One region of the Hahella sp. CR1 genome, then DNA from elsewhere that is predicted to be linked to it. Evidence: predicted binding sites of a transcription regulator. Region 1 holds the regulator's gene; each other region holds the start of a gene.
The links. The regulator LexA, encoded in region 1, represses DNA repair genes until DNA is damaged. The targets are predictions, from matches to a motif close to TACTGTNTANNTANACAGTA.
Positions count from the first base shown of each region.

Region 2: recN (DNA repair protein RecN) is a predicted target of LexA. The motif match lies at 2,544-2,563, and genes of this name have one in related genera.
Region 3: ONV78_RS11525 (YebG family protein) is a predicted target of LexA. The motif match lies at 2,401-2,420, and genes of this name have one in related genera.
Region 4: umuD (translesion error-prone DNA polymerase V autoproteolytic subunit) is a predicted target of LexA. The motif match lies at 3,791-3,810, and genes of this name have one in related genera.

Region 1 covers NZ_JAPELK010000017.1:100,832-107,989, forward strand. The annotation lists gene htpG (molecular chaperone HtpG) at 1-1,003, shown strand, start outside; gene ONV78_RS28330 (DUF1329 domain-containing protein) at 1,105-2,313, opposite strand; gene ONV78_RS28335 (DUF6586 family protein) at 2,868-3,326, shown strand; gene ONV78_RS28340 (hypothetical protein) at 3,485-3,730, shown strand; gene lexA (transcriptional repressor LexA) at 3,776-4,378, opposite strand; partial or broken gene ONV78_RS28350 (NAD(P)H-dependent oxidoreductase) at 4,633-5,214, shown strand; partial or broken gene ONV78_RS28355 (collagenase) at 5,457-7,158, shown strand, end outside.
Region 2 covers NZ_JAPELK010000008.1:165,564-172,721, forward strand. The annotation lists gene ONV78_RS19720 (outer membrane protein assembly factor BamE) at 1-49, opposite strand, end outside; gene fur (ferric iron uptake transcriptional regulator) at 234-644, shown strand; gene recN (DNA repair protein RecN) at 858-2,522, opposite strand; gene grpE (nucleotide exchange factor GrpE) at 2,786-3,370, shown strand; gene dnaK (molecular chaperone DnaK) at 3,500-5,428, shown strand; gene dnaJ (molecular chaperone DnaJ) at 5,533-6,660, shown strand; gene dapB (4-hydroxy-tetrahydrodipicolinate reductase) at 6,767-7,158, shown strand, end outside.
Region 3 covers NZ_JAPELK010000004.1:192,744-199,901, forward strand. The annotation lists gene ONV78_RS11510 (DUF6683 family protein) at 1-238, shown strand, start outside; gene ONV78_RS11515 (response regulator) at 274-888, opposite strand; gene ONV78_RS11520 (ATP-binding protein) at 960-2,138, opposite strand; gene ONV78_RS11525 (YebG family protein) at 2,443-2,781, shown strand; gene codA (cytosine deaminase) at 2,822-4,072, opposite strand; gene leuA (2-isopropylmalate synthase) at 4,258-5,940, opposite strand; gene ONV78_RS11540 (Lrp/AsnC family transcriptional regulator) at 6,244-6,729, shown strand; gene slyA (transcriptional regulator SlyA) at 6,855-7,158, shown strand, end outside.
Region 4 covers NZ_JAPELK010000019.1:42,220-49,377, reverse strand. The annotation lists gene ONV78_RS29095 (toll/interleukin-1 receptor domain-containing protein) at 135-917, shown strand; gene ONV78_RS29090 (FKBP-type peptidyl-prolyl cis-trans isomerase) at 934-2,007, opposite strand; gene umuC (translesion error-prone DNA polymerase V subunit UmuC) at 2,082-3,347, opposite strand; gene umuD (translesion error-prone DNA polymerase V autoproteolytic subunit) at 3,344-3,766, opposite strand; gene ONV78_RS29075 (DUF3427 domain-containing protein) at 3,944-4,708, shown strand; gene ONV78_RS29070 (hypothetical protein) at 4,786-5,460, shown strand; gene ONV78_RS29065 (hypothetical protein) at 5,601-6,434, shown strand; gene ONV78_RS29060 (DUF6037 family protein) at 6,520-7,095, shown strand.

The sequences.
Region 1 (7,158 bases):
GCTGAAGCTATACATCCAGCGTGTTTTCATCATGGATGACGCTGAGCAGTTCCTGCCACTGTATCTGCGTTTCGTGAAAGGCGTCGTGGACACTAACGATCTGTCCCTGAACGTATCGCGGGAAATTCTGCAGAACGACAAGGCGGTGGAAAGCATGCGCTCCGCGCTGACCAAGCGCGTGTTGGACATGCTGTCCAAACTGGCTGCTGACGATGCGGAAAAATACCAGACTTTCTGGAATGAGTTTGGTCGTGTATTGAAAGAAGGTCCGGCTGAAGACTTCGCTAACCGCGAGAAAATCGCCAAGTTGATGCGCTTCTCCAGCACGCACCAGGACGACGACAAGCAGACACAGTCTTTGGAAGACTATGTCAGCCGTATGAAGCAGGGGCAGGATAAGATTTACTACATTACTGCCGAATCCTACAGCGCTGGCGTGAAGAGCCCGCACCTTGAGATTTTCCGCAAGAAGGGCATTGAAGTGCTCGTGATGCATGACCGCATTGACGAGTGGCTGATGAGCCATCTCAACGAGTTCGACGGCAAGCACTTCCAGGATATCGCCAAAGGCGAATTGGACCTGGGCGAAGTGGAAGACAAAGAAGAGAAACAGAAGCAGGAAGAGGTTTCCAAAGAGGCGGAGCCTTTGCTGAACCGCTTGAAGGAAGTGTTGAAAGATTACGTGGAAGAAGTGCGCGTGACTCACCGCTTGACTGACTCTCCCGCCTGTCTGGTGGTCGGCGCTTACGATATGGGCGTGCAGATGCGTCGCATCATGGAAGCGGCGGGCCAGGCGTTGCCTGAGAACAAACCGACCTTCGAGATCAACCCTGAGCATCCCCTGGTGAAAAAACTGGGTGAAGAGCAGGGCGCGCGTTTCGAAGATCTGACTTGGGTGTTGTTTGATCAGGCGCGACTGGCTGGCGGCGAGAACCTGAAAGATCCTGCCGGTTACGTAAGCCGTCTGAATAAACTGCTGCTTGAGCTTTCTAACGCGGGCTAAGCCTCGTATAGCTGTCTAAGTTGCAGTAAGAGAAAGGCCGCTTAAACAGCGGCCTTTTTTAGTGGGAGAAAGATGGGCTAAAGGTGTCTAATGGAAAACAATTAGCGTCTGGCGGCGCGGCGTACCGCGGAAGTTGAGAAGTCGCTATCTCTCAGCCCGGGCGCAAAGTCGCGAGGCCTTTCTTCGTTATCCAAACCGTCGACGAAATAACGCCCTGACTTCAGGTCGTAAATAACCTCCAGTGTGGTCCAGGGAGCTTTCACCTCGTAGTAATTCACCAAGTGGGCTTCCGATACGCGCCACCGTTCACCTTTATCGTCATAATCCTCCGCAACCAGCAGTTGCCAGGAGTCCTCATCAAAGTACATGCGGCGCTTGTGATAGATGTGACCCAGCCCTTCGCGCAGGATGCCTTCCACCACCCACACCCGGTGTGCTTCGTAGCGAGCATGCTCTTGATTGATGTGGCCGGGACGCACGATATCGTTCATGCGCAGGTTGCTGGAGTGCAACTGGTAAGCGTTGTAAGGCACATACATGACCTTCTTGGCGATCAGCGTCCATTCATATTGGTCCGGCGCCCCGTTGTACATATCAATCTGGTCGGTAGTTCGCAGCCCTTCGCTATTTGGGGCCTCGGCGTCGTAAGCCAGATTAGGGGAGCGTCGCAGGCGACGTTCACCGGCCTGATAGCGCCAGGACTGTCTGGGAGAGCGAATCTGATCCAGCGTCTCATGCACCAGGTTCATGGTTCCTGCGAGCTTGGCGGGAGCGACGACCTCCGTCTTGAGATAGAAGATTTTGTTATCGATGTCTTCCGGGCGATTGTGCTGCTGAGCATACACAAAGAAATACTCATAGTCGGTTGTCACCGGCGTGTAAGAACCGTCTGGAAGTGTGGCGGCGAACGAAGAACGAAATGAAGCCTCTTCACCCCGGTAGCGCAGGATATGGTTCCAGATAATCTCCACTCCCTGATTGGGGATCGGAAATGGACTGGTGATCAGCGATCCTTTAACGCCTGTTCCACGAGGCATTAGTTCCGCTTTCGCGGCGTTCTGCTTAAGGGCTGCGTAGACGTGGTCAGGGTAAGACGCGCTGCGGCGGCTGGGATACACTTTCAGAATGTAATCGCTTGGATACTTCTGCAGCAGAGCCTTGTGGCCTTCGGTCAGTTTGTCTGAATAATCCTGTGCATTGCTGGCGTTAATGATGAAGCGTGGAACGTCCGCATCGAAAGGGTCAGCATGCCATTTGTCTGGATTGTAATTCGCAGGCGGCTGCTTAATGCCTCCATCCCAAGAGGGCACTTCACCCCCTTCGCTACCAGCCCTCTCGGCGCCAAGCGGCGTGAGATCCCGGTCCAAACGTGCAACCTGATCTGGCGGCGCCTTAGCTGGGGCGTTTTGCGCGATTAGTGAAAATACGAGTAATACCAGTGCGTTATTTATATTTTTTCTTGCGTTACGGCTATAAGCCATGTCTTTCTCACTCTCTTTCTAGAAGTAACAGACAGTTCCCTTACTTTCTCTCCCTGGACAAAATTATAGCAGTCTAAAATATTATTCTAGTTTTCTCACTAGCGCCTTTGTTAGCGTTTATGGCGGGTTGCTGCTGAACGTTAACTTGTGTAAGGGGCGAGCCTGAGGATCGGGTGCTAAGCTATGAGAAAGGGGCTGCTGATAGATTGTCGCCATTTTTACGGAAACCTGAGTCGGATTTAGGTGGCAATGGTAGGAAATTTAGGCGTCTAAACGAATCGGAATTGCGCCTCAGGAAATAGTCCGGAGGGGAATTTTTTATTAAAGAACTTATGGTTAAAAACCTATACACTAACAAAGAGCAATTGTTGATGAGTTAAGGTATGTCCGATAAGTGGCTGACTTATGTTAATGAAAACCTGTTTTTCGCCAAGCTGCAGTTGCAGTGGAGGGATGCACCCTCAACGGTGGCGGAAAAGCAATGCGCCGGACGGGCGGCTTTGCGTTTTCTGCAGCAGGCATATGTCGGCTTCTTGAATGAGCTTGCGGAGCAGCGTCGCATCAAAGTTAAAATTGAGACGCTCGCTGACTTGGAAGGACAGTTGGAAGTTGAATCGCCAGAAGTAATCAGCATGAAGCTGGCGGCGGCTCAACCCGATTCCTGGCTGGCTCAACTGCTGAAACAATTTGGGGAAATATCTCGCCCCCGAAAAAATGAAACGCCGCAAAATGAAAATATTATCGCCGCCACGTCAGCTCCATATGTGATGGAGTTAGTGGTGATACTGGAGTCCATGCAGGCGTTCATCAACGAGATGAGAGAGCACAGTTTTGAGTGGTAGAGGTAAGCTTGAATGAAAGAAACCCTCTCAGGCCTCGACTGATAACAGCTTAGGAAAATGAATGAGGCGCCTGTGGCTAGTTTTCTGATTTGTTCGCTCCCGGGTGTTGGGACGATGGAAAACATTTCAGTGAGAACTTACGAGTAGGAGATTTGGAAATGGCATCAAGCTTCTTTGAAATTGTTCAATTGCCGAATGGCGATTTCGCTTTGCAACCCATGGGAGGCGGAAGCGAACATTTGGTGAAAATCAGCTTCGGTCAGGAAGCCAAGGCATATCTGGCGGAAAATGACGCAGCTGTTGCGCATGCAATGATTAATGCGGCGATTAAATTGGTAGGAGATATGCGGGAAGAGGCGATTCGTCAGTCTGAGGCGGAAGAAAAGCCGAAAACCGTACACTAAAGGCCCCGGCTGCCCATACAAGGGCAGTCGGCGCTTCGTTCCCTGTTAGCGGCGAATAACGCCGACGCCCAGTCCTTCGATGTCCAGCGGTTGTTGTGACAGATTCACTTCAATTGGCTCAAACTCTTCGTTTTCCGGCAATAAAAGCACTTTGTTTTTTTGACGCTGAAAGCGCTTTACGGTCACTTCATCGCCAATACGCGCAACCACAATTTGCCCGTTGTGGATATCGGTCGTGCGATGCACCGCCAGTAAATCACCGTCGAGTATTCCCACGTCCTTCATGCTCATGCCTTTGACACGAAGAAAATAATCGGCGGAAGGAGTAAAGAAGGATGGAGGCAGTTCGCAATACTCTTCAATATTTTCCTGGGCCAGAATGGGGTAGCCCGCTGCAACCTGACCGACAATTGGAATCCCCTGATTTTGCGTTTCCGTCGCTGGCAACCTGATGCCGCGAGAGGCGCCGGGAACCATCTCGATAGCGCCTTTCTTCGCCAGAGCTTTCAGGTGCTCTTCCGCAGCGTTAGCGGAGCGAAACCCCAGACGATTGGAAATTTCCGCCCGGGTAGGTGGATAACCCGTTTCCTCAATATGCTCGCGAATCAGTTGTAAAACCTGCTCCTGGCGCTTGGTTAGCTTAATCACTCCACCCTCCGGGGACCCTAAAAGGTCTGATAAAATTCTGTGTATACTATATGTTTATCCATGTCTGTTTATGTATACAGTAATGGATTGGGCAAGTAAAGAAAAAATGTCTAAGTGACTGAGGTTTAAGATGAAAACTCTCATGGCGGACCGCTTATCAAGTAAAGCTGTTGAATATTGATCAGCAACAAATGCCCGTCTTGGTTAATCGAGAAAAATATAAAACAGATGGTTAGTCTCTCAGGGAGCAGCCTATGGGTTCGCGTATTTTGATTATTCAGGGACACCCTGATCCACGGGGAGGCCGGTATTGTCATGCCTTGGCTGACGCGTATGCAGACGGCGCGGAGGCGGCGGGGCATGAGGTGCGTAGGCTGGCGGTGGCGACAATGAATTTTCCCTAGTTGCGTTCAAAGCAGGAGTTTGAAGAACAACCGCCGCCGGAATCGATTATCGCTGCGCAGAAAGAAATCCAATGGGCCGAATGTCTGTTTATTGTTTATCCGCTATGGATGGGAGATCTTCCTGCGATATTAAAAGCATTCCTGGAGCAGACGCTGCGGCCGGGGTTTGCTGTAAGCGGTGGCGATAAGTGGCCCAAAAGGCTATTGAAAGGGCGCAGAGCGCGTATTGTCGTAACGATGGGGATGCCTGCGTTTGTCTATCGCTGGTTTTATCGTTCGCATAGTTTAAAAAGTCTAAAACGTAATATCTTGGGTATTTGTGGCGTTTCGCCGGTCCAGGCGTCGCTGATTGGCGCGGTGGAGGATTCTGATTCGCGGTCCCGAAAACACTGGCTGGATAGAATGCGCAGGTACGGCGGTAAAGCGATATAGCCTTTGGTTTAGTCATTGCCTTATCTGCTTGGTGGCTTTGATACAATTTGATGCTTTTCTTAGACAGACCGATAACTTCTATCGGTATATCTTCATGGCCCGTGCGGTAAAGCTCATGATCCGCAGCGTACTTTTCATATCAGTTGTAAATCTCTTCAGGAATCGTCATGGCGCCAGCGAACAGATGGTTTAGAGCCCCCTTTGTGGTTGGCGTTGTCTTTCTTATTCTCACTGTCAGCGCAATGACATGGTCAAAGGGCGGTGGGGAGCTTTTTAAGTATTTTCGACACAACTCGGAGCAGCCGGAAAAGTTATCAGAATTGCCTCCACCGCTGCCGGCATACAGTCGAGCAAAAGAGGACGAATCATACTACAAGGAAGAGAGTAAGCCTGACTGCTATTTGAATGGTCTTTCGGGGCTCTCGGGTGACGAATTTGTTCTGGCCATATGGGGAATGGATCATTATTGTGTGAGGGACTTGGTCTTCATGGAGGAACAAGCTCTTCTCAATATATTCTCGGAAGCCAACATGTCAGTCGTGGCGCAAGCGGCCACTTCAGAATCATCTTATTTTCAAGACGATAATATCTATGAACTGACGAACCTCATTCAATATCTGCATGTGGGATATGTGCTGGAAAGAAACCGCCCGCGTAAGAAGAAGCTATATGGAAAGGCGTTGCAGAAACAGGTTGCGGTAGTCGTCGTTCAAGTGACCAATAATGCTCTGCAAGGCGCCATTGGAGCAGATCGCGCGCGATTGACGGAGCTGTCTTTTAAACTGGTAAACAGTTCTGATAGTCAGGGAGCGGTTGTCAATGAGTCCGTCGCCTGGTTAGAGAAACTGGGCCCGCTGACCGACGCCAATGAGCGTTATGATTTAGCGTTAAACGAGCTTTTCAATATCTACTATAAAGGCCATGACAATGACGCCTTTGTCGACATCGCCTCTCATGATGCGCAGATTCCCAACGCGCTTTATCGCTTCATTGTTGATAAAGATTCGTGGTTGGTAGGCAGCCGGGAGTATCTATTGATGAATGCCGTCAAAGAGCTCGGGCGCTTTCTGCAGTATAAAACGATACGGGATGATACAGGCCACTTCATACGTAACCTGATTAACAGATATGACCTGAGTCGTGACACAGCGAATGTGTGGAGCATTCTGGCTGGCTCAGTGGATTACTACGATAAGTCGAACTGCAGGCTTTACAACGCTTGCGATTATAGAAAGCGCGTCGAGACTGTTATTTTGCGCCGAGAGCGCATGTGTGGCGAGACGGTCAGAATAAGGGCTCAATCCATGACGGAGGAGCAGTTTGACTCCGCCTGTGAAGCTTTGTCTCGGCGCGAAGATATCTTTCACCAGATGCTGAACAGTAATCGAGAGCCCGTTGCTGAGGATCAGAACGACACTCTGGAAATGATCATATTTAAGGATTCAGACACATTCGTTGACTTGGGCTGGCTATTGTTTGATTCCGATGCAGTGACCGCTGGTGGCGTTTTCTATGAGGGCGATCCTTTTGATGAAGCTAATCAGGCGCGAGTGCTGGCTTATCAGTCAGAAGAGGTCTCAGACTCTCATCAGATACTGAATCTGGATCATGAGTTTGTGCATTATCTGGACGGGTGATTCACCATGTATGGTTTGGAGTCGGAGTACGTTGAAGATAATGTTTGGTGGGCCGAAGGCGTCGCCGAATACATTGCCTTACAGGATCACTATCCAGATGCAGAAGAAGCGGCTTTGTCAGAAATGGTGCGTTTCTCAGATATCATACACTCCAACTACAAGAGCGATGAGTCACGTATTTATCATTGGGGTTATTGGGCGGTGCGGTATATGTTCGAACAACGTCCAGACGATGTTGAACGATTGGTGAAGTGGTTCCGGCAAGGGCGCTACGAGGATTACCAGGACTGGTTGAAAGATGAGGCGA
Region 2 (7,158 bases), on a different contig from region 1:
GACGACGGTTCATGCCGACCTTGAGTTGGTCCACAGCTTCTTTCTCCACGATGTTTCCCTGTTGGACATCTATTTTGTAGACGCCTGGGAAGGTGCAGGCTGTGAGAGTGTGTATAATAAGGAGGATTACAAGGGATCGTAACTTTTGCATCATGGATATTTTTAAACTATCTTGGCGTGACGTGGAATGATAACTGATTGCCAACGATACTGGTATTGGGTTTCCCGGTAAAATGACGAACGAAAACGTAGAACTGAAGAAAGCAGGCCTGAAAGTAACCCTTCCGCGGGTAAAGATTCTCAGTATTCTGGAAAACGCCGATAACCGGCACATGAGTGCGGAAGATGTTTATAAGGCGCTGCTGGAGGCGGGAGACGACGTAGGTTTGGCCACGGTCTACCGGGTTCTGACGCAATTTGAATCCGCAGGACTGATTCTTCGCCACAACTTCGAAGGCGCTCATGCGGTGTTCGAGCTCAATCATGATGAACACCATGATCACATGGTTTGTGCGGAAACCGGCGATGTTATCGAGTTCTTCGATCCGGTTATCGAAAAGCGCCAAAAGGAAATTGCGGAAGAGCACGGCTATGAAATCGTTGACCATAGCCTCACGCTGTACGTGAAGCCAAAGAAGAAATAGCTTCCGGTTTGTTGGGATAGCGCTGAGTAAACCCTGGAGCGCTATCCTGTCCTCTCTTGCTCCATTTGCTCCATCGCATTCCTGCGTATCTCTCTAAACTTATCGAGCCTTCCTTTATATAGCCAATTTATAGCTAATAGAGATAGCCATCAGGCAGCTATACGGACGGTGCGGAAATAAAGCCACAAGCAAATCCTTTTGCTGTAGGGAATCTTACTGGAGTTGGCTGGAAGTCAGCATTTCATGTGCGTGCGCCAGGCTGTGCTCAGTAATATCCACACCTCCCAGCATTCTGGCGATTTCGTGTATACGGTCGCTGCCTTCCAATTTGAGTATGGCTGATTGCGTTTGGCCACTGCTTACATGCTTGGTCACGAAAAGGTGGTTGTGGGCTTGGGAAGCCACCTGAGCTAAGTGAGTGACGCAGAGAATTTGCGCTTTCGCCCCAAGCTCTCTCAGCATGCGTCCGACGATTTCCGCCGTGCCGCCGCCGATGCCGACATCCACTTCGTCAAATACTAATGTAGGCGTATCCGAGGATGCGGCAGCGACGACCTGTATCGCCAAACTGATTCGCGACAACTCGCCACCGGATGCGATCTTTTGTAAAGGCTTGGGTGGTTGGCCAGGGTTCATGCTGATTAACATTTCAGCTTCCTCGTCTCCCAGCGCAGACGGGGATTTCAGAGGCGAGAACTGGATGATGAACTCAGGATTCAGTCCTAGTTTCACCAATTGCTTTTTCACTGCGCTTTGTAGTTTCTCTCCTGCTTTCGTTCTCATGGAGGTGAGCTTTTGCGCCGCCTGATTGTATTTCTGCTCCAGCTCTTTGGACTGAGCTTCAAGCTTTTCCAGGTTCTCTTCACCATCAGTCAAACTGTTGAGTTCGCTCGCCAGCTCAACATGGCGCGTCATTAATTCTTCAGGGGCGACGCGGTGCTTACGCGCAAGATCGTAGATGGCGGTCAGTCTCGCTTCCACTTCTTGCAGGCGCTCAGGGTTGATCTCCACGCTGTCCAGTACATGGCGCAGCTCACCGTTGGCTTCATCAAGCTGGATCATGGCTTCGTTCAGCATCTGACGAGCAGTCTGCAGAGAGGCGTTGTTGAGATTAATTTCCTCCAGCAGATGAATGGCGCGCCTTAGTTGGTCGATGCAGCCGCCATCTGCTTCCAGGCAACCTTCGCCGACCTGCTGAACTTTCATGATGATATTTTCTGCGTTGGCGAGCTGCTCCTGCTCTTGCTCCAATTGCTCAATCTCGCCTTCCAGCAGCGCTAGAGCATCCAACTCCTCGACCTGATAAGTGAGTAATTGCACTCGCGCTTCCTGTTCTTCGCTGTGGCTGAGCTTTTCTTTCAGTTTGGCGGCTATGCGCCGCCAGGATTGAAAGTGGTCCCGTACCTGTTGAAGCTGCTGGGAGTGGCCTCCAAAGTCATCCACCATTTTCAGATGGGTTTCCTTTTTCAATAGAGACTGGTGCTCATGCTGACTATGGATATCCATGAGCGTTTCGCCGAGTTCGCGAAGGTCTTGCATGGTGACGGGCTGCCCATTCAGATAGCCGCGAGATCGACCTTCGTTGGTGACAGTTCGGCGTAAGATGCATTCCGCGCCATTATCCAGTTCTCTGGATTTCAGCCAGGCCAACGCCTCCGGCAGGCGCCTCAAATCAAAGACTGCGCTCACCTCCGCCCGTTCACAGCCGTGCCTCACTATGTCCGCAGAACTTCGGTCGCCAAGGGTCAGGCCGAGAGCGTCTAGAACAATAGATTTGCCTGCGCCGGTTTCCCCGCTGATAGCCGTCATGCCTTCAGCAAAGTCCAGTTCCAGGTGGCTGGCGATGGCTAGGTTCCGTATCGACAAATGAGTGAGCATAGGGCGTTGTCCTACAAGTGTGACTGTCTATATATACAGTTGTTTGTGTGTTTATACAGTGAAACTCATGACGCAACAAGAGGGCGCGAGGAGTATTTTTTTGTATGATTTGCGGTCATTTTGGATGCTGACTGAAGTCAATGTCGGGTGACCTGCGTCATTTCCTGACGATTGTCGATATTTGGCTGGTTGAAACCGGTTTGATCGACCCCATATTGAGGGCAATTCAAAAGTATCGGATGGATTTTGGGAGATTCGATCAAATGTCTGAAGATTCTAAGAGTCAAGTAGAAGAACAAGTCATCGCTGACGATCAGGCGCAAGCCGCAATGGCTGAGCAAGCTGAAACGGCTCAGGCGAGTGGCGAGCCCGCTGACCGTGACGAGTTGATTGAGAGATTGCAGCAGGAGCTCGGTGAGCAAAAAGAGCAAATGTTGCGCGTACATGCTGAGATGCAGAATGTACGCCGTCGTGCTGAAAACGATGTTGAGAAAGCGCGTAAGTTTGCTCTGGAGCGCTTTGTGAAAGAGCTCTTGCCGGTAGTGGATAGCTTGGAAAAGGCGGTGGAAGCCTGTGGCGCCACAGAGTCCGCCGAACCCCAGGTCACGACTTTGAAAGACGGCGTGGAAATGACGCTGTCTCTGTTCAACTCCGGCCTGAAAAAATTCGAAGTGGAGGTGGTTGATCCCATGGGGCAGCCCTTCAACCCGGAATTTCATGAGGCCATGTCCATGGTGCCGCAAGCCGATGTAGAGCCGAATACCGTTATTGCGGTATTGCAGAAAGGCTATCTACTGAGCGGACGTTTGGTCCGGCCAGCCATGGTTATGGTGTCGAAAGGCGTCTGATCGCGCTTTATACGCGTTCAGCGCTGGTTGAAAACGTACAAAATCCCGCCAGCTTCGGGTTGAAAAATTGAGATCAACTCCAATATTAGCTGGTAATCAATTAGCGAGATTTTTTCAGGAGTAGAAATTATGGGTAAAATTATCGGGATCGACTTGGGGACTACAAACTCCTGTGTAGCGATTCTTGAAGGCGACAAGCCGCGCGTTATTGAAAACTCTGAAGGCGGACGCACTACGCCTTCTATCGTTGCATACACCGACGATGAGACGCTGGTAGGTCAATCCGCCAAGCGTCAGGCGGTAACTAACCCCACGAATACTCTTTTCGCCATCAAGCGTCTGATTGGTAGACGTTTTGAAGACGATGTAGTGCAAAAAGACATCAAAATGGTGCCTTACACTATCGCCAAGGCTGACAATGGCGACGCTTGGGTCGACGTGAAAGGCAAGAAAATGGCGCCTCCCCAGATTTCCGCCGAAGTTCTGAAAAAGATGAAGAAAACGGCGGAAGACTTCCTGGGCGAGAAGGTGACGGAAGCGGTTATCACCGTACCGGCCTACTTCAACGACGCGCAGCGTCAGGCTACCAAAGACGCAGGCAGAATCGCCGGTCTGGAAGTTAAGCGTATTATCAACGAGCCGACTGCGGCGGCGTTGGCGTACGGTATGGACAAGAAGGGCGGCGACCGTAAAGTGGCCGTTTATGACCTGGGCGGCGGAACCTTCGATATCTCCATTATCGAAATCGCTGATGTAGACGGCGAGATGCAGTTTGAAGTGCTGGCCACCAACGGCGACACGTTCCTGGGTGGTGAAGACTTCGACTTGCGCTTGATCGACTACCTGGCGCAGGAATTCAAGAAAGATTCCGGTATCGACCTGAAAGGCGACCCATTGGCGATGCAGCGTCTGAAAGAAGCTGCAGAGAAAGCTAAGATCGAGCTTTCCAGCAGTCAGCAGACGGATGTGAATCTGCCGTACATTACTGCTGATGCAAGTGGTCCTAAGCACCTTAACGTTAAAGTGACTCGCGCCAAACTTGAAAGTCTGGTGGAAGAGCTGGTTGAGCGTAGCCTTGAGCCATGCCGCATTGCACTGAAAGATTCTGGTTGCAGCTCCTCAGAAATCGACGAAGTGATTCTGGTTGGCGGTCAGACTCGTATGCCTATGGTGCAGAGCAAAGTAGCCGACTTCTTTGGTAAAGAAGCGCGCAAAGACGTTAACCCTGATGAAGCGGTCGCTATCGGCGCAGCTATCCAGGGCGCGGTATTGTCTGGTGACGTGAAAGACGTACTGCTGCTGGACGTGACGCCATTGTCTTTGAGCATTGAAACCATGGGCGGCGTTTCCACGCCGATCATTGAGAAGAACACGACTATCCCGACCAAGAAGTCGCAAGTGTTCTCTACTGCGGAAGACAATCAGACTGCGGTGACTATCCACGTTCTGCAGGGCGAGCGTAAGCAAGCGCAAATGAACAAGTCATTAGGCCGTTTTGATTTGACTGGTCTGCCTCCCGCGCCGCGTGGCGTGCCTCAGGTTGAGGTGACCTTCGATATCGACGCCAACGGTATCATGCACGTATCTGCGAAGGATAAAGCGACTGGAAAAGAGCAGTCCATCGTTATCAAAGCCTCTTCTGGCTTGAGCGAAGACGAAATCGATAAGATGGTGCAGGATGCGGAAGCGCATGCGGCGGAAGATAAGAAGTTTGAAGAGTTGGCGTCTTCGCGCAATCAGGCGGACGCTCTGGTTCACGCTACTCAGAAAACGCTTAAAGATGCTGGCGATAAAGTGACTGCTGAAGAAAAAGTGGCCATTGAAGCAGCTATCAAAGAGCTGGAAGAAGCGATCAAAGGCGACGATAAAGAAGCTATTGAAGACAGAATGCAGAAGCTGAGCGAAGCATCTTCTTCCATGGCGCAGAAGATGTATGCTGAGCAGGCTGCACAGCAAGGCGGAGACGCTGGCGCTCAAGCTGAAGACGCAGCTGCTAAGCCAGCGGATGACGCAGTCGACGCCGAGTTTGAAGAAGTTAAGGACGGCGATAAGAAATAGTCCGGCTCCTTGCATGCCTGAGGCAGTGCGGAATTTAACCGCACTGCCTTATTGTGTTTAGGTTATAATCCGGTTTTTTTGCAGTTGGCGCATAAGATTAAGTTATGGCAAAACGCGATTATTACGAAGTGTTGGGCGTTTCGCGGGACGTAGACGGTAAAGATGTCAAGAAGGCTTACCGGCGTTTGGCGATGAAATATCACCCGGACAGAAACCCCGGAGACGCTTCGGCTGAAGAGATGTTCAAAGAGGCTACTGAAGCCTACGATGTGCTCTCTGATGACCAGAAAAGAGCGGCCTATGACCAGTTCGGTCACGCCGGAGTGGATGGCAATGCTGGGGCCGGCGGTTTCGGCGGTGGAGCCAGTTTCAGTGATATATTCGGCGACGTATTCGGCGATATATTTGGCGGGGGCGGCGGAGGTCGCACTCGGGCGAATCGCGGCTCAGATTTAAGGTATACGCTGGATCTCGACTTGGAAGAAGCGGTTCGCGGCACAACCGTGAAGATTCGCGTTCCTTCTCAAGTAGAGTGTAATGGTTGCGGCGGAAGCGGCGCAGAAAAAGGCACGCAGCCTGAAACCTGCGGCACTTGTAACGGCGCTGGTCAGGTCCGCATGCAACAGGGCTTCTTCTCTATCCAGCAGACTTGCCCTCGCTGTCGTGGCGCAGGAAAGATTGTTCGCAACCCATGTCGCTCCTGTCACGGCAGCGGCTATGTGGAAGAGCAGAAGACGCTTTCGGTTAAAGTTCCCGCCGGTGTGGATACTGGCGATCGCATTCGCTTATCCGGTGAAGGCGAGCCGGGAGTAAACGGCGGCCCGCCGGGAGATTTGTATGTTCAGGTCGCTGTGCGTGAGCATAAGATATTTACCCGCGATGGCAGAAATCTGTATTGCGAAGTGCCAATCTCCTTTGTCGACGCAGCATTGGGTGGTGAGCTTGAAGTGCCCACGCTTGATGGGCGGGTGAAGCTCAAGATTCCAGAGGAAACGCAAACTGGCAGGCTGTTCCGTCTGCGCGGAAAGGGTGTAACTCCAGTTCGTGGTGGCGCGCCAGGAGATTTGCTGTGTCGGGTAGTGGTGGAAACTCCTGTAAACCTGACCAAGAAACAGAAGGATTTGCTGCGCGAGTTTCAAGCCTCAATGGAGGAGAGCGGCGGACAGCAAGCGCCAAAAAAGCATAGTTGGTTTGAAGGCGTGAAAAGCTTTTTTGACGATATGAAGTTCTAGCAGTCTGCATGCGCAACGAAAAACCGGCGAACGCCGGTTTTTTTGTATTGGAGCGGTGGCGGAACGCCTATAACAGTAATATTCCAGAGAAAACAAAGGAATAAGCATGACCAGAGTAGCGATAGTGGGCGCTTCCGGGCGCATGGGCAAAGTGTTGGTTGAAGCGGTCTGCGATAACCCGGATGCTTCTTTGGGAGCTGCTTCTGTGCGAGTTGGCAGCTCTTTGGTTGGCGCTGATGCCGGAGAAATCGCTGGCGTGGGCAAAAAAAGCGTGGCCTGCGTCGATGACTTGGCGCAAGTGCTGGACGACTTTGATGTGATTATCGACTTCACTTCACCGGAGACCACGCTTGAGTTACTGGCGCTTTGTCGTAAAGAGGGTAAAGCGATAGTGATTGGTACGACGGGATTCAGTGAGTCGCAAAAAACGCTCTTGTCTGAAGCGGCGAAGGACTGTCCGGTAGTATTTGCCCCCAATATGAGCGTGGGTGTGAATTT
Region 3 (7,158 bases), on a different contig from region 1:
AATTGCGACAAATCCTTCACTTGCCGGACTATCCGATCGGGATAAGCAAGTTACGGCGGAGACGCTGTACTGGTATTCCGCATTCGCCGCCAACGACTATCAGCAAGCCAAAGCGGGGACACCCGGGTGGAAGCTGGATGAGGTCAAAGACTATGTGAAACGTGATCTCAAAGCGCGCAAAATTCATCCCGAGCTGGTTACGATTTCCGCTGAAGGCGGTTTGGTTGCTCGTAAGTAATTTCGCCGTGCAGGGACGCACAGCCTTCTGTTCTTTTACTCATAGCCCAAAGATAACCGGACTAGATCCTGTACGTTACGAGCCCCCAATTTGCTCGCCATGTTGGCGCGATGCAGTTCCACGGTTTTCACGCTAATGCCAAGGATATCTGCAATGGTTTTATTCAGTTTTCCGGCGCACACATGGGTCAACACCTGGCGTTCCCTGGGGGATAAGCGCCCCAGTTTTTCCTTGGCCGCCTGTGGGTTGCGCAATGCGGACCCGGGTTCTGAAATAGCGCTTTTCACGGTTTCCACCAGAATGGAATTTTCGAAAGGCTTTTCCAGAAAGTTCGCTGCGCCCATGCGCATGGCGCTGACGGCTAAAGTGACGTCTGCGTGTCCGGTTATGAGAACGACGGGAATGGAAATACGACGTGCGCGTAGTTCCTCCATCAGCTCCAATCCATTAATGTCAGGCATGCGTAGATCGGTCACGACACATTTGTCGCTCAATGGAATGCCTGCGTTTTCCAGTTGCTGAAGTCTCGCCAAAAGGCCTGTGGCCCGGTTGAAGTCTTCTACCTGCAAGCCGGCCGCCTCCAGCATCCAGACGGTGGAGCGGCGGAAGTCTTCGTTATCGTCTACTAATAAAATTTGTGCTGCGTTCATGCTTGTCTCTTCGAAAAGATGTATCCACAAAAATAATCTGCAGGGCCGCGTTTCTAGCGACTTGCCGTCACTTAGTCAGGAGGGCGTACAGGCGTCTTAGTTGCGGCTAAAGGCAAAGTGAAAGAGAAAACAGAGCCGCCATCGGGGTTATCGTTAAACTCCAGCGTTCCGTGATGAAGCTCGATAAAGGACTTGCTGATAGCGAGACCTGCACCCATGCCATCAGGTTTGGTCGTGAAGAAGGGAGTGAACAGGCGATTGCGGAAATGTTGGGGAATGCCGCAGCCTTTATCTGTCACGCTGACTTTAACCCGGTCCTGGGAAATGACTTGGGCGTCCACAATGAGTTCACGTTCTTGGATTGGCGTGTCGCGCATGGCGTCCAGCGCGTTGCGAATCAAATTTCCCAGGGTTTGCTCGATCATGATTCTATCCACGCAGACATTAGGTAGGTCCGTCGCTATCAGCAGGCGGGTCTTTACTTGGCGTCGATGAGTTTCGAGTTGAAGAAGCTCCAGCACGCCGCTGGCCAACTGACGCAAAGAAATTTCATCTGCGCGCGGCTCTCTCGACGTTACGAATTTACGTATGCGGGCAACCACGGCCGCCGCCTGATGAGCCTGCCGAATAGCAAGCTGCACGGCTTCTTCCGGCTTATCGACGCCAGTATGCTTTTCAAGCAGTAGCTTGGCGGCGTTAAGGTAATTGAGAATTGCGCCGATGGGCTGATTCAGTTCATGGGTCAAGGCTGTCGCCATCTCGCCAATCGACATACTTTTGGAGGCTTGCTGCAACTGGGCGTGCATGTCTTCAGGTCTTAGCAGCAGTAGCGACGGCTCTTCCACTTTCTGTACTGATAACAATAATCTCACGCCTTCGGCATCATGAAACGGCGCGCTATTTAGCGTATAAAAAACGCCGGTTTCCGGGTAATGCGCTTGCAGCGAAAACGCGTCGCCTTTTAAGTGCGCCTCTTTGCTTTCAACAGGTTGAAACAGCTGCAGGAATGAGTCGCGATGCGACGTCAGACGAGATTGCGTTTTTTTGTCGCCACTAAACTCACGTAGAAACAACGTGTTGCAGGCGATAAATTCACCTTGGCGAGAATGCACGGCGGCAGGATAGGGGAGGGCGTTCAAGAGTGGATATTTTGCACCGCCATGGGAGGCGTTGGCGGCTTTGGATTCCTTGTACGCAATGATGTCAGGCTGATACGCATTGGCTGCAAGCCTGTTTTTTAACATAAGCATCTTTCTGTCCTCCCTGCACTGTCAGATACCTGGATTAAACCTCGCATTCCCTAATTCTGATGAGCGAGAATGCCGCTTAATCCGAACGTCAAACTGGCGGTTATCCTAAATGCCTTGCGCGACGAGGCGCAATCATATATTCGGACTATTACCATTTGGTTATCTCTTGTGTTTGCAATAAAAATCTACTCATTGAGCCTTTATTTTCATATGGTTACTGTGTTTGGATGAATCTTGTGTGACGCTCTTGACCTGATCTTAAAACTGTATGAATATACAGAGGCTAATTTTAGGAGGCGACAAAATGGCCGTAGTGACCCTGTATATGAGTGACAGAGACCCATCACAACAGATGTTTAAATCCAAGAAAGAAGCTGACGATCATGACAAAAAGCTTGAGCTCGCCGAAGGCGTGTCTCATTTCCTGGCGCAACGCCTGACTTCTTTGAATGAAGGTTTGGCGGAAGAAATTGGCATGCTGGTCGCTAATCACAAGGAAGCGTTCGCAACAGCGTTCAAAGGCAAGGTTGACGTCTTGTTTGAAGAGTCGCCAGAGCCTGCTCCCAGCGCAGAAGAAGAGACTAAAGAGAGCGCCAAGGTTAAAGACAGCGGCAAAGTGCGGGCGATAGCCGGCAAGGGCTGATGAGAAGGGACGTAGTCAGCGTCCCTTGGATGTAAACAGTCTAAAGCTGAATGTTTTGCGTCACCACCGCCGGTGTTTGTTGCATGATGATGTCGCCTGCGCGAATGGAGGCTGTCACCACGCTTTGGCGGCGCAAGACTTCATAGTCGTCAGGTCCGTCCAGCAGGATGAAGTTGGCGGGTTTGCCGACTTCTACGCCGTAACGGTCCTGAATGTTCAGCACTTTGGCGCTGTTATGACTGATCAGGTCCAGCGCATTGCGGTAGTCGTCATAGCCCATCATATGGCATATGTGCAGCGCGAAGTCCAAAGTGCGCAGCAGATTGCCATTGCCCAGGGAGTACCATGGGTCCTGAATGGAGTCTTGGCCGAGGCCGACATTGAGACCCGCTTCTAACAGCTCCTTCACTCGAGTGACGCCGCGACGTTTGGGAAAGTTGTCGAACCTGCCTTGCAAATGAATGCTTTCTGTTGGGCAAGATACAAAGTTTATCTGTGACATTTTCAGCAGGCGAAACAGGCGACTGCAATAGGCGTTATCGTATGAGTGCATCGCCGTGGTATGGCTGGCGGTTACCCGGTGGCCCATATCGCGCTTCAAAGCTTCCGCCGCCAGTACTTCCAGGAACCTGGAGCCGGGATCGTCTATTTCATCGCAGTGCACGTCGACAAGGCGGTCGTATTTTTCCGCCAGATCCATAAGGATTTTGACTGACTCCACGCCATAGTCGCGGGTGAACTCGAAATGAGGAATGCCGCCAACCACATCGACGCCCATCTCGACGGCTTTTTCCATCAATTGAACGCCATTGGGATAGGAAAGAATGCCTTCCTGTGGAAACGCCACCAGCTGCAGCTCAATCCAGGGCGCTACTTCCTGTTTGATCTCAAGCAGGGCTTCCAGCGCCGTCAATGTTGGATCGGTGACATCTACATGAGAGCGTACGGCCTGCACGCCGTATTGGGTCAGCATTTTCAGGGTGCGGCGCGTACGCTGCTTAACGTCTTCATGGGTCACCATGGCTTTGCGCTCAGACCAGCGCTCTATGCCCTCAAATAATGTGCCGCTCATGTTCCAACTAGGCTCGCCCGCGGTGCCTGTCGCGTCCAGATGGATATGGGGCTCTACAAAGGGGGCGCTGACAAGACGCTCGCCAGCGTCCAGCAAAATTTCCACGTCCGACTGCGGAAGCTCCGCCATGGGCAATATGGCGCTGATCTGGCCCTGGTTAATCTGAATGGCGTATAAACCGTCCTGGCCGCGTAAACGGACGTTGGTGACGTATTTCATTGAGGGACTCACCTGATTATTTATTCTGAAGCGGACATTTTCCGTAAATGACCTGCAACTGTCGACAGCTTCCAGCAATATCAGGTGTTAGCAATATCAAATGACAGGCGTGAGAGGTTGTAATGATGGGACGTCTGAGAGGGACAAAAAAAGGGCCCTGATGCAGGGCCCAATGGGGTATAGAGTTAGACGGCTTCCCTTTGATTGCTGTCGGAGGTGATCTGAGCATGTCTGCCCACCGTCGACAACAGCGCCTGGAGGGTGGCGGTGGTGGTGTCTTCCGCCAAAGCGGCGGCGCTGAATGGCGCGCCGTTGATCATGACTTTGATGCAGGCGAGGGCGTTGGCGTCGGTGCCCTCGCCAAGCGCGAATTCATCGTAAGCCTCTACGGCGATGCTGATGCGGTAGCGACTCTCCAACGCGGCGGCCACCGCCTCCACGCCGCCATGACCTTGGCCGCGGATGCCAGAGATAATGGCGTCGTCGCCGAATTCAATTTGCACCTGTACGGCTTCGTCAGTTCTATGCATATCGTAGGTGCGCAACCGCCATCCTTTGGGCGTGCTCAGATAGCGTTCCTCAAACAAGCGGTGAATGGTGCGGGAGTCAATTTCACCGCCTTCGGACTCCGCTTCATGCTGCACGACTTTGGCGAATTCGATCTGCAACCAGCGCGGCAGACTGATGTTGTAATCGCGCTCCAGCACATGAGCGACGCCGCCTTTGCCGGACTGGCTGTTAATGCGAACCACTTCTTCGTAGCGTCTGCCCAGGTCGAAAGGATCGATAGGCAGGTACGCGACGTTCCAGATGTCGTCCTCTTTACGTTTATGCAGACACTTGCGAATCGCATCCTGGTGGCTGCCTGAGAACGCGGTGAAGACCAGATCGCCGGCGTAAGGATGGCGCGGGTGTGTGCTGATCTCAGTGCAAGCTTCGACGGTATCGATAATCTCGGACATATCGGACAGATCCAGCATGGGATCAATGCCCTGGGAATACAGGTTCATGGCCATGGTGACCAGATCCATGTTGCCGGTGCGCTCACCGTTGCCCAGCAGGGTTCCCTCGACTCTGTCAGCGCCAGCCATTACCGCCAGTTCAGCCGCCGCTACGCCGCAGCCACGGTCGTTGTGAGTGTGTACGCTGACAATAACGTGTTCCCGTTGATGGATGTTGTCGCACATCCATTCGATCTGGTCGGCGAATACGTTAGGCGTCGCCATCTCAACCGTCGCGGGAAGGTTGATGATGACTTTGCGGCCGTTTTCCGGGCGCCATACAGCGTTCACGGCGTTGACGACTTCGACGGCGAAATCCAGCTCTGTGCCAGTAAAGCTCTCCGGTGAGTACTCAAAACTCCACTGGGTTTCTGGATGCTTTTCAGCATGCGCCAGCACTTCCTGGGCTCCGCGTACCGCAATGGCTTTGATGCCTTCGCGGTCTAACCCGAATACCTGTTCGCGCTGTACGGTGGAGGTGGAGTTATAAACATGAACGATCGCTTGTTTGACGCCCTGCAGCGCTTCATAAGTACGTGCGATCAGCTCGGGACGCGCCTGAGTCAGCACCTGAATAGTGACGTCGTCCGGAATGCGATTTTCTTCAATCAGCTTGCGGCAGAAATCAAAGTCAGGCTGGCTGGCAGCGGGGAAGCCGATTTCGATTTCCTTAAACCCACATTTCACCAGGAGGTCGAACAGTCGCTGCTTTTGACTAACGTTCATTGGCTTGATCAAAGCCTGGTTGCCGTCGCGCAGGTCAACTGCGCACCAGATGGGCGCTTGTTCGATAACCTGATCCGGCCAGCGGCGGTCCGCCTTACGGATAGGAGTGAATGGACGATATTTGCGGTGGTCGAAAGCCATGGAAATCAGCCTCGTAAGTCTTCCTGTTCGAATTGAGCGGGCGTTAGTGTGTCCCGCATCCATTTAGGTTTTGAGCGCAATGGCTCTGGTTCGCTTGAGCTTGTGGCCCGTTATGCCGCCTCGCCTTGTGAGCCAGGCCGGCTGACGTCTCGTAATAAGGTGAGTGCGCCTTAAAGAGATGTGCAGTCAGGAAAGCAATAATACCGAGAATGGCGCGCAATGAGTTTGCGTTGTTGATTTGATTTTAATAAAAATTGATAGATAATTTTAAAAATAAACATTTTTGTGAAATTAAATATCCAAATGAAAGAGAAGCTTGTCAAAATCGATCGAATTGATCGCAAAATCTTGGAATGTCTGCAAAAGGATGGCGGGTTATCCAACCAGGAATTAGCGGAAAAAGTGGGATTATCGCCGTCGCCTTGTCTGCGTCGCGTGCGTGCTCTTGAAGAGGCGGGCATTATTCTGCGTCGGGTGACTTTATTGGAGCGCAAGAAGCTGGGGCTGTCTTTGACGGTGATTATCCAGATCAGCATGGATCGCCATACGCCGGAACGCTTTGAAGAGTTTGAAAATCAGGTTAAAGAGTCCCCGGAAGTTCAGGAATGCTATTTGATAACCGGGCAGGAGGCCGACTACATGCTGAAGGTGGTGGTGCCGGACATGGATGCATACCAGGTGTTCCTTTTGAACAAGATCACCCGTATTCCTGGGGTAAGCGGAGTGCACTCCAGCTTTGTGCTGCGCAGGGTGGTGGATAACACGGAATTGCCGCTGGGCTATTTATAGAACCTCCGTTTAAGATTCGCTCACGAAAAAGTTTCTCGGCTAATACGCATGGCTTATTAATCATTCTGTTTTACACTAATAGTTAGCTAGCTAATTAATTTGAATCCTCTAACAAGCGGAATATCATGAGCGAGTTATTTTCCTTCACATTGGCGCGTCTGAACCGACGCTGGCGCAAATTGCTGGATGATCGGCTCAGTGATTTGGGGCTGACTCAATCACGCTGGGTGACGCTGCTTTATCTGCAAAGGCTGGGCGGCGACCTGACTCAGAAAGAGTTGGCGAACGCTCTGTCCATTGAATCGCCGACACTGGTGCGGCTGCTGCACGGCCTGGAAGAGTCCGGTTTGGTGACCCGCACCGGGTGTGGGCAGGATGGACGGGCCAAGCGCATTCGCCTGACTCCTGCGGCGGAAGGCTATCTTGAAA
Region 4 (7,158 bases), on a different contig from region 1:
GGCACTGCGTTCCTAAGACATAGTTTGCTGCAAGCTGTAGTTGTTAATTAGGGCTCTGGCACATGAGAAGACAAGTATTTGAAAGATGTGGCTAATACTGATATGACTGGTATCGGAGTTATAAGGAGGTTCGAGTGAACGTGTTTATAAGTTGGTCTGGTGAAAAAAGTAAAGCGGTTGCAGTTTTGCTACGTTCATGGCTTAGATATGTTTTGCAGGCTTTGGATCCCTGGGTTTCTGATGTGGATATTGAAAGAGGAGAGGTTTGGTTTAATGCTATAGGTAAAAAAATAAAAGACTCTACAGTTGGTGTTATTTGTTTAACTAAAGAAAATGTAAATAAGCCATGGATTCTTTTCGAGGCTGGCGCGCTATCAAGAGGTCTTGAAAGTCAGAGAGTATGTACATTTCTTGTTGATTTAAGCCCTTCAGATGTGAGTAATCCGCTTGCTAGCTTCAATCATTCAATGCCTGACGAAAACGGGCTATATCGACTTATTTTTACACTAAATGAGTCTCTGGGTAGTGAAGGGTTAGATGTGCCTGTTCTTGATGTTGTGTATAAGCAATTTTGGCCGTTATTTGAATCTAAATTTAAAGAAATTATCTTGAAATATCCTAATTCAGATGTTAAGTCGGAAAGGTCGGCCGAAGATATGTTGGCAGAAATACTGGAGTCTATTCGCCCTTTGGGACGAAGTGTAAGAAGGCAAACTCTTGCAGATATAGGTAATAAAGTTGATGATGATATGCTTTCTTCGTTGGATGGTGTTAATAGGGTGTTTGCAACGATGTTTGTTAAGAATGAGTCTCGTAAAAATAGCTTGTTTTCACGTGAAGGGGGGCGAGATCGAAAATATATTGAAGATGCAGTTAACGATGTGTTAAAAAAAATAGATGATGAATCTAATGAATAGCTGCCTTTTTTGCATGTTAATGTTGTATTTTTTCCGCAATTATGTCTAGTTCAATAATTATGCTTTGTAATGAACTATACTGTATGAGTTTTTCTTCAACGGAGATAAGTGATATGTCAAATTCTGCTTTTTTATCTCTCAAATTTTCTGCATGATAGTCATCTGGATAAACTACTTGTACAGAAAAATGATCTCCTGCGCTATGCCCAATAATATTATCCTCGATTCCTGGTATCATTTTTCCGTTTCCCAGAATTAATTGGTGGTTTCTAGCATGACCACCTTCAATGCTTTTTCCGTTGATTTTTCCCAGAAAATCAATTGTTACTCTATCTCCATTTGTTGCGCTAGAATTCTTTTTACTCCATCTTTGCGAGCTACCAACAGACTTTATGCTGTTTGTGATTTTATTGATGTCATCGGAAATTATTTTTCTTTCTTTATAAAAGCTTAATATTTCTCTCTCATTTTTAAGTAGTTTTTTTTCCCTTTCTTCAATATTCTTTAATCTAGTTGATAACTCTTGGTTGTCAGTATTTGACTCAAGTTCTTTGATTCTCTCTAGCTCAACCCTTTTCTTTTCTAATGCTTCTGTCTCTAGCTTCTCAGATTCGGTTTTTTTTTGTGCGGCAATATATGCCTTGTCAATTTCAGATGTCTTTTCTTTTAATAGTCTAACTCTTTCTTCTTCTAGTCTATTTTCTCTTTCTCTTTCGCGCAGAACAACATCTATCCTTTTATCCTCGACTTCAAGTTTATTTGAGTAGTAGAATATTAACTCTTTTTTCTTGAGATGTGCTATTGCAGGGTCGGTAATTATGGACTTGAGCCATAAATATAGGCAGTTCAATAAGGGCATTGCAAATATGTATATTGTAGATAAGGCTAAGGGGCATACTATGTCTGTGTAAATGTTAAGTGTTTTTTTGGATATTGCTTCTAATTTTCCTTGTGTTGCTTCGTCGCTAAATAATAGATATAGAACGAACTCGTGGTTAATGATCATCCATGCGATTATGAAATTTGCTATAATTACATTTTTTATTCGCTCTCTAAATAAATCGGCTAATGAGTCTGTTATGCTTTTCATTATTTTATACTAGTACGTTTTTAGGGGGCGAGTGATTAATCGAGTGAAATATGCCCCTTGTTTCTAAATGCTTGCTAATGAACATTTGGAATATCTCCCCACCTAGTAGTATAAGCAGGAGAAAGCCTCCCTCGCTTCATTCCCCAGGGCTGCTGTATACCCTGTCCAGCAAACCAAACAACGCCACCTGTTCCCCTATTAAGCTTATCCAATGTCTCCATAAGCTCCACACTACCGCGCCTCCCTTCGTCCTCTTCAAATAGATGACGCTGACAAACCCCAGGAGGGGAGAAGTCACAAAGCATTACTCCGGCCTTCAAATAGCGGTAGCCATCCCGCCAGATCCTCTCCAGTAACACCCGGGCAAGCTCTATAAAATCGCGGGTATCGTCAGAAGGAAAAGGCAGCTTTCCGGTTGCTGCATTGGAATAGTATGGTTCACCTTTGGAGAATTTTCCGGTCTGGATAAACACGGTAATGACGGAGGCGCGCTGCTTCTCCCGGCGGAGCTTTTCGGCGGCGCGGCTGGCGTATTCGCATACGGCCTCACGCATGTTCTGAAAGCAGGTAATGCGCTCGCCGAAGGAGCGGCTGCAGATGATCTGTTTCTTGGGTGGCGGGGCGTCTTCTAACTCAATACAGGAAACGCCGTTAAGCTCGTTGACTGTGCGCTCTACCACAACCGATAAGCGCTTGCGGAGTAGGGCGGGGTTAGCCTCGGCAAGTTCTAAGGCGGTGGTAATGCCCAGCGCGCCCAGGCGAGCGGCAAGCTTTGAACCGATACCCCAGACCTCCGAAACCGGCGTAAGGGTCAATAAACGGCGCTGGCGGTAGCGGTCGGAGAGATCAACCACGCCGCCGGTAGCTGGGTAACGTTTGGCTGCATGGTTGGCGAGCTTGGCTAATGTCTTGGTGGGAGCAATGCCCACACAGACGGTAATGCCGATCCACTGGCTGATGGTCTGGCGGACCTGCTGGCCGAACTCCACCAAATCCATACAGGCTGAGACGCCGGACAAGTCGAGAAAGGCCTCATCTATAGAGTAGATCTCACATACTGGCGCCAGCTCGCCCAGGGTGCGCATGACTCGGCTGGAGATGTCCGCGTAAAGGGCGTAATTCGACGAGAAGGTAACCACGCCGTGTTGTCTAACCAAGTCGCGGAACTTGAAGATAGGCGCACCCATGGGAAAGCCAAGCGCTTTGGCCTCCCGTGAGCGGGCGACAATACAGCCGTCGTTGTTGCTGAGTACCAGGACGGGCGTGTCCTTCAGATCGGGGCGGAAGAGCTTCTCACAGCTCGCATAGAAGTTGTTGCAATCAACCAAGGCGTAATTCATCTGTTGAGTATCCGGACAACGCCTGACACCACGCCGAACACTTCAATTTCAGGCGCGTCTATGGGCTTGTAACGCTTGTTACGGGGGAGCAAGCAAGGAGTAGGGTGGAGCTGCAATTCCTTAACCGTGAACTCGCCGTGTAAGGCTGCGATAACAATGTCGCCGTGCTTGGCGGTAAGGGAGCGGTCCACAATCAGGATATCGCCGGAATAGATGCCGGCCTCAATCATAGAGTCACCCTGAACGCGGACGTAATACGTGGCGGCGGGGTGCCTGATACATAGCTCGTTGAGGTCCAGGGCTTTTTCTATGTAGTCCTGGGCGGGGCTCGGAAACCCGGCTGATACGTGCTCCAAAAACAACGGGAGTAAACGCCTGCGCATCCTTGCACCGCTGCGACCAAGTAGCGATACGCGCATTGTGACCTCTAAGGTGATAAAATATACTGTATAAAGATACAGTATGGTCGCGACCTCGGCAAATGGCGCCGGTTGTGTGGATGGTAGGCCACGGTACGACAATTTTTAGCGTTCCGCGGGAGGTGGCTGTAACATGCTGAACCTAAAGCGAATGCATGCTTAGGAGTTGGAAGCTATATGCCTGATTACGGATTTGTTGTTGGCGGAGAATACACCAGGGCTGACATATACCAGATTTGCGCTGTTCCACCTGAGGGACAGAAAGGGGACTGGCACAATGGCTATAAGCGATATAAGGACGACTGGTTTGTATTCTGCAATATAGGCACCCCAGGAAGGACCGGGCATGATTACAACAATGAGTTTGTCGGTAGTGAGCTTGTTTGGTATGGAAAGAACGGCTCGAAATTAGAGCACGAAACCATTCAGTCCTTGCTGAACCCCAAGGGACTAGTTTTCATTTTCTACAGAGACGATACGCGAGCGCCGTTCGTGTACGCGGGCACAGCTAAGGCCATCAGCCACCAAGATACCGTTCCCGTCCAGATTACATGGTCGCTCAATTCGTCGGCTGAACCAGGGCTAGAGGCGCTACCTGAAGAAGTCCGAGAGCCAAAGCTTTACATTGAAGGCGCCACAAAAACAATTACCGTTAACGCATACGAGCGGCATGGCGCTGCAAGAGCTGCGTGCATCAGAGCCCATGGCGTTTCATGCTCCGTTTGTGGGATCAACTTTGCCGAAGTCTATGGAAAAATTGGCGAGGGCTACATACACGTCCATCATTTGGTTCCGCTCTCGAACATCAAGCAAGAATATGAATTAGACCCTGTAAGAGATTTGCGGCCAGTATGTCCGAACTGCCATGCAATGCTGCATCGAGACGATCCGCCATATTCAATTAAGGAGTTAAAAATAATAGTCCGGAATCGTCGAAGTTAACTTAATATTGGAGACTCTCGGTGAATCATAATCACAATAGGTTTTTAATTGTATAAATGTGAAAGGAAGTTATGGAAATGGAGTGGGCCTCTGAAATAGTTAAGGAAAATCCTGTAATGATGGTGCTTGTAGGTTTTTGCTTCATTGTTGGGATGTTTTTTAAGCTATATAAGGACGTGTATGAATTTAAAGAAAATTCGTTTCTAAAAAGAAAAATTAAAAGGCTGGAAGGTTTGTCTGGCGAGGTTGTTAAAGACGGGCTTTATAGCAAATTTTTAGATAAGTTGAAAGACGAAGAGGTGTTCTCTATATCTACAGGATATATAACCTCTCCAGTTAAAGCGAAAGCTCTAATTAATCTGTATTTAGAGGGCGTAATACCTGCTAAGGATATCAAAAATTTTGGTGGTTTTCTTGAAGTTGGAGATAACGGGGATTTATGTATAAAAATAGGTAAGCTTGAATTCTTTCTTATTTACTATTCTCTTGCTTCGGGTGTCGCGGCTATATGCCTCTCACTTATTTTGTTATACATATTGACAGATATAGCAGGTGTGGTGGGTTTATACTTAGGGCTTCTATCTGTTATCGTTATTGGGTGTATCGCTTTCTTTTTATTTTCAGAGTACTTTACCTTTAAAAGATTCGTTAATACTTTTTCTGATTTGACAGTCCCGGGCTTTAATAAAAAATGGAAGGAAAGTCCATTGGGTACAGTTAAAAGATTAGTCCGTAGGAGAGAATGTGACTAACTTAGATTGGCGCGAGTTATGGCTTTAGAGTATTGTTTCTTTAGTGCTGTATGCTCAGTGTTATAGGGAATGATATCTTCGACATCTTGAACTTCAAAAATATGCAGTTATACAATTGTTAGAATATCAAAGGATAAGGTATGTTCACAACTAGGGCTGTAATTCAAAAGATAGATGATGACTTTCGCCAAGTAAGATTGTATCAAAATTTCAATTTGAGCTCTCCTTGGTCATTCGCAACAAATAGACTTGTCTCTGCCGATGATAGGAATCCTAGTATTTTCCCTTTTGTATTTCATGGCGATGACTATTTTAAGGAAGGCCCAGCTGGGGAAGAAACAAAATTAAGGCATGTTCCAGATGGTAGGTTGTTATTCTCAGATGATTACGCAGTTCCAGGCCAGTTTGTTATAGCTGTACTATTCCCTAAAGGGTATGTGCCTGATATTTTTAAATTTAAATCTAAACCATACATACCAACAGGTGTCGGGCTGCATGGAGCTTCCATAAGCCCTCCAGGGCATTTTGAGGTTTACTATAACCAAAAAGAGATGAGGTCGGCAGTTGTTTTTATAATAAATAACCCTACTTTTTTTGGATTTAAGTGTATAGCTAAAAAATTTGAAAATGACTTTCCTAAAGGTGGCCGAAAACCATTTTTGAATGATCTATATGCGTCGTTAGATTTACCAGAAACACATCCTATTTCAGTAACACGTGATGATCTAGTAGCGTTTCAATCTAACTTTTCTGATTCTTGCAATTTAGATGAGATGGCAAGCACTGTTAACCACCTCACAAAGCTATTAATAAATCAGGACTTTCAAAGCATAGATGAAACTAACGCTTTGTTAAAGAAAGTTGAGAATGGAATGTCAAATGCAGCTTCTATCGTGCAACTTTCTGACTCATATATTGGTAATGGCACTGTCGGAAGAATTTTGTCAAGTTTGTTTGAATATATTGCGCTGTAAAGAAAATTTTCTCGATTTTGTGTTTTTTTTTTTTGATTCAAATAAGCCGTAGATAAAGTTTGTTAAATAGTTTGAAGGATTGATTATGAGGATGACTTCCTTGCAGGAGCTACATAGAAGCATGATTGCAATTAAATCAGATATGCAACAGTTTCAAGTCACTATGGGGTCAATTAGCTTTGACTGCTTATTTTCCACGAGAGACAAGCCAAATTTCACTCTTTCTTTAACTTCACGTGGGTTGAGTCCTAAATTCTTTTTATTTCAGGTTAAGCCCGGATATTGGATTGTACCCTATTTCAAAGAATTTTATTCTGAGTTGGCCAGCCTACTCAATACTGGGGCAAATAGCGGGAATATACTTAAGCCTAAGGAATTCCTTGAACAATTGAATGATAAAATGCCAAAAGTAGCCTCGGTAGGGCGCAATCCAGTACCAAGCGAAATTATTAGATTACGCCCGGATATAACAGAAGACCGAGACCGACCCTATTTCGATACTTGGATGTATTGGAGTGAAGAAAGTGGAAGGGGTCCTAGTGCTGAAAATAGACACAAAACTCAGCTAGTTCTAGGAGATGAAGCTCTTAGTTATAGCATCCAAAGAAATGCGTCTTCAAAATGGAGCTCGATGGATCTTGGAAAGGCATGGAAAAAATAAACCTTTTTGTGAGCGCAATAATTCGAATTAATCTTGATTTTGGTTCCAAATAAGCATCCTTGT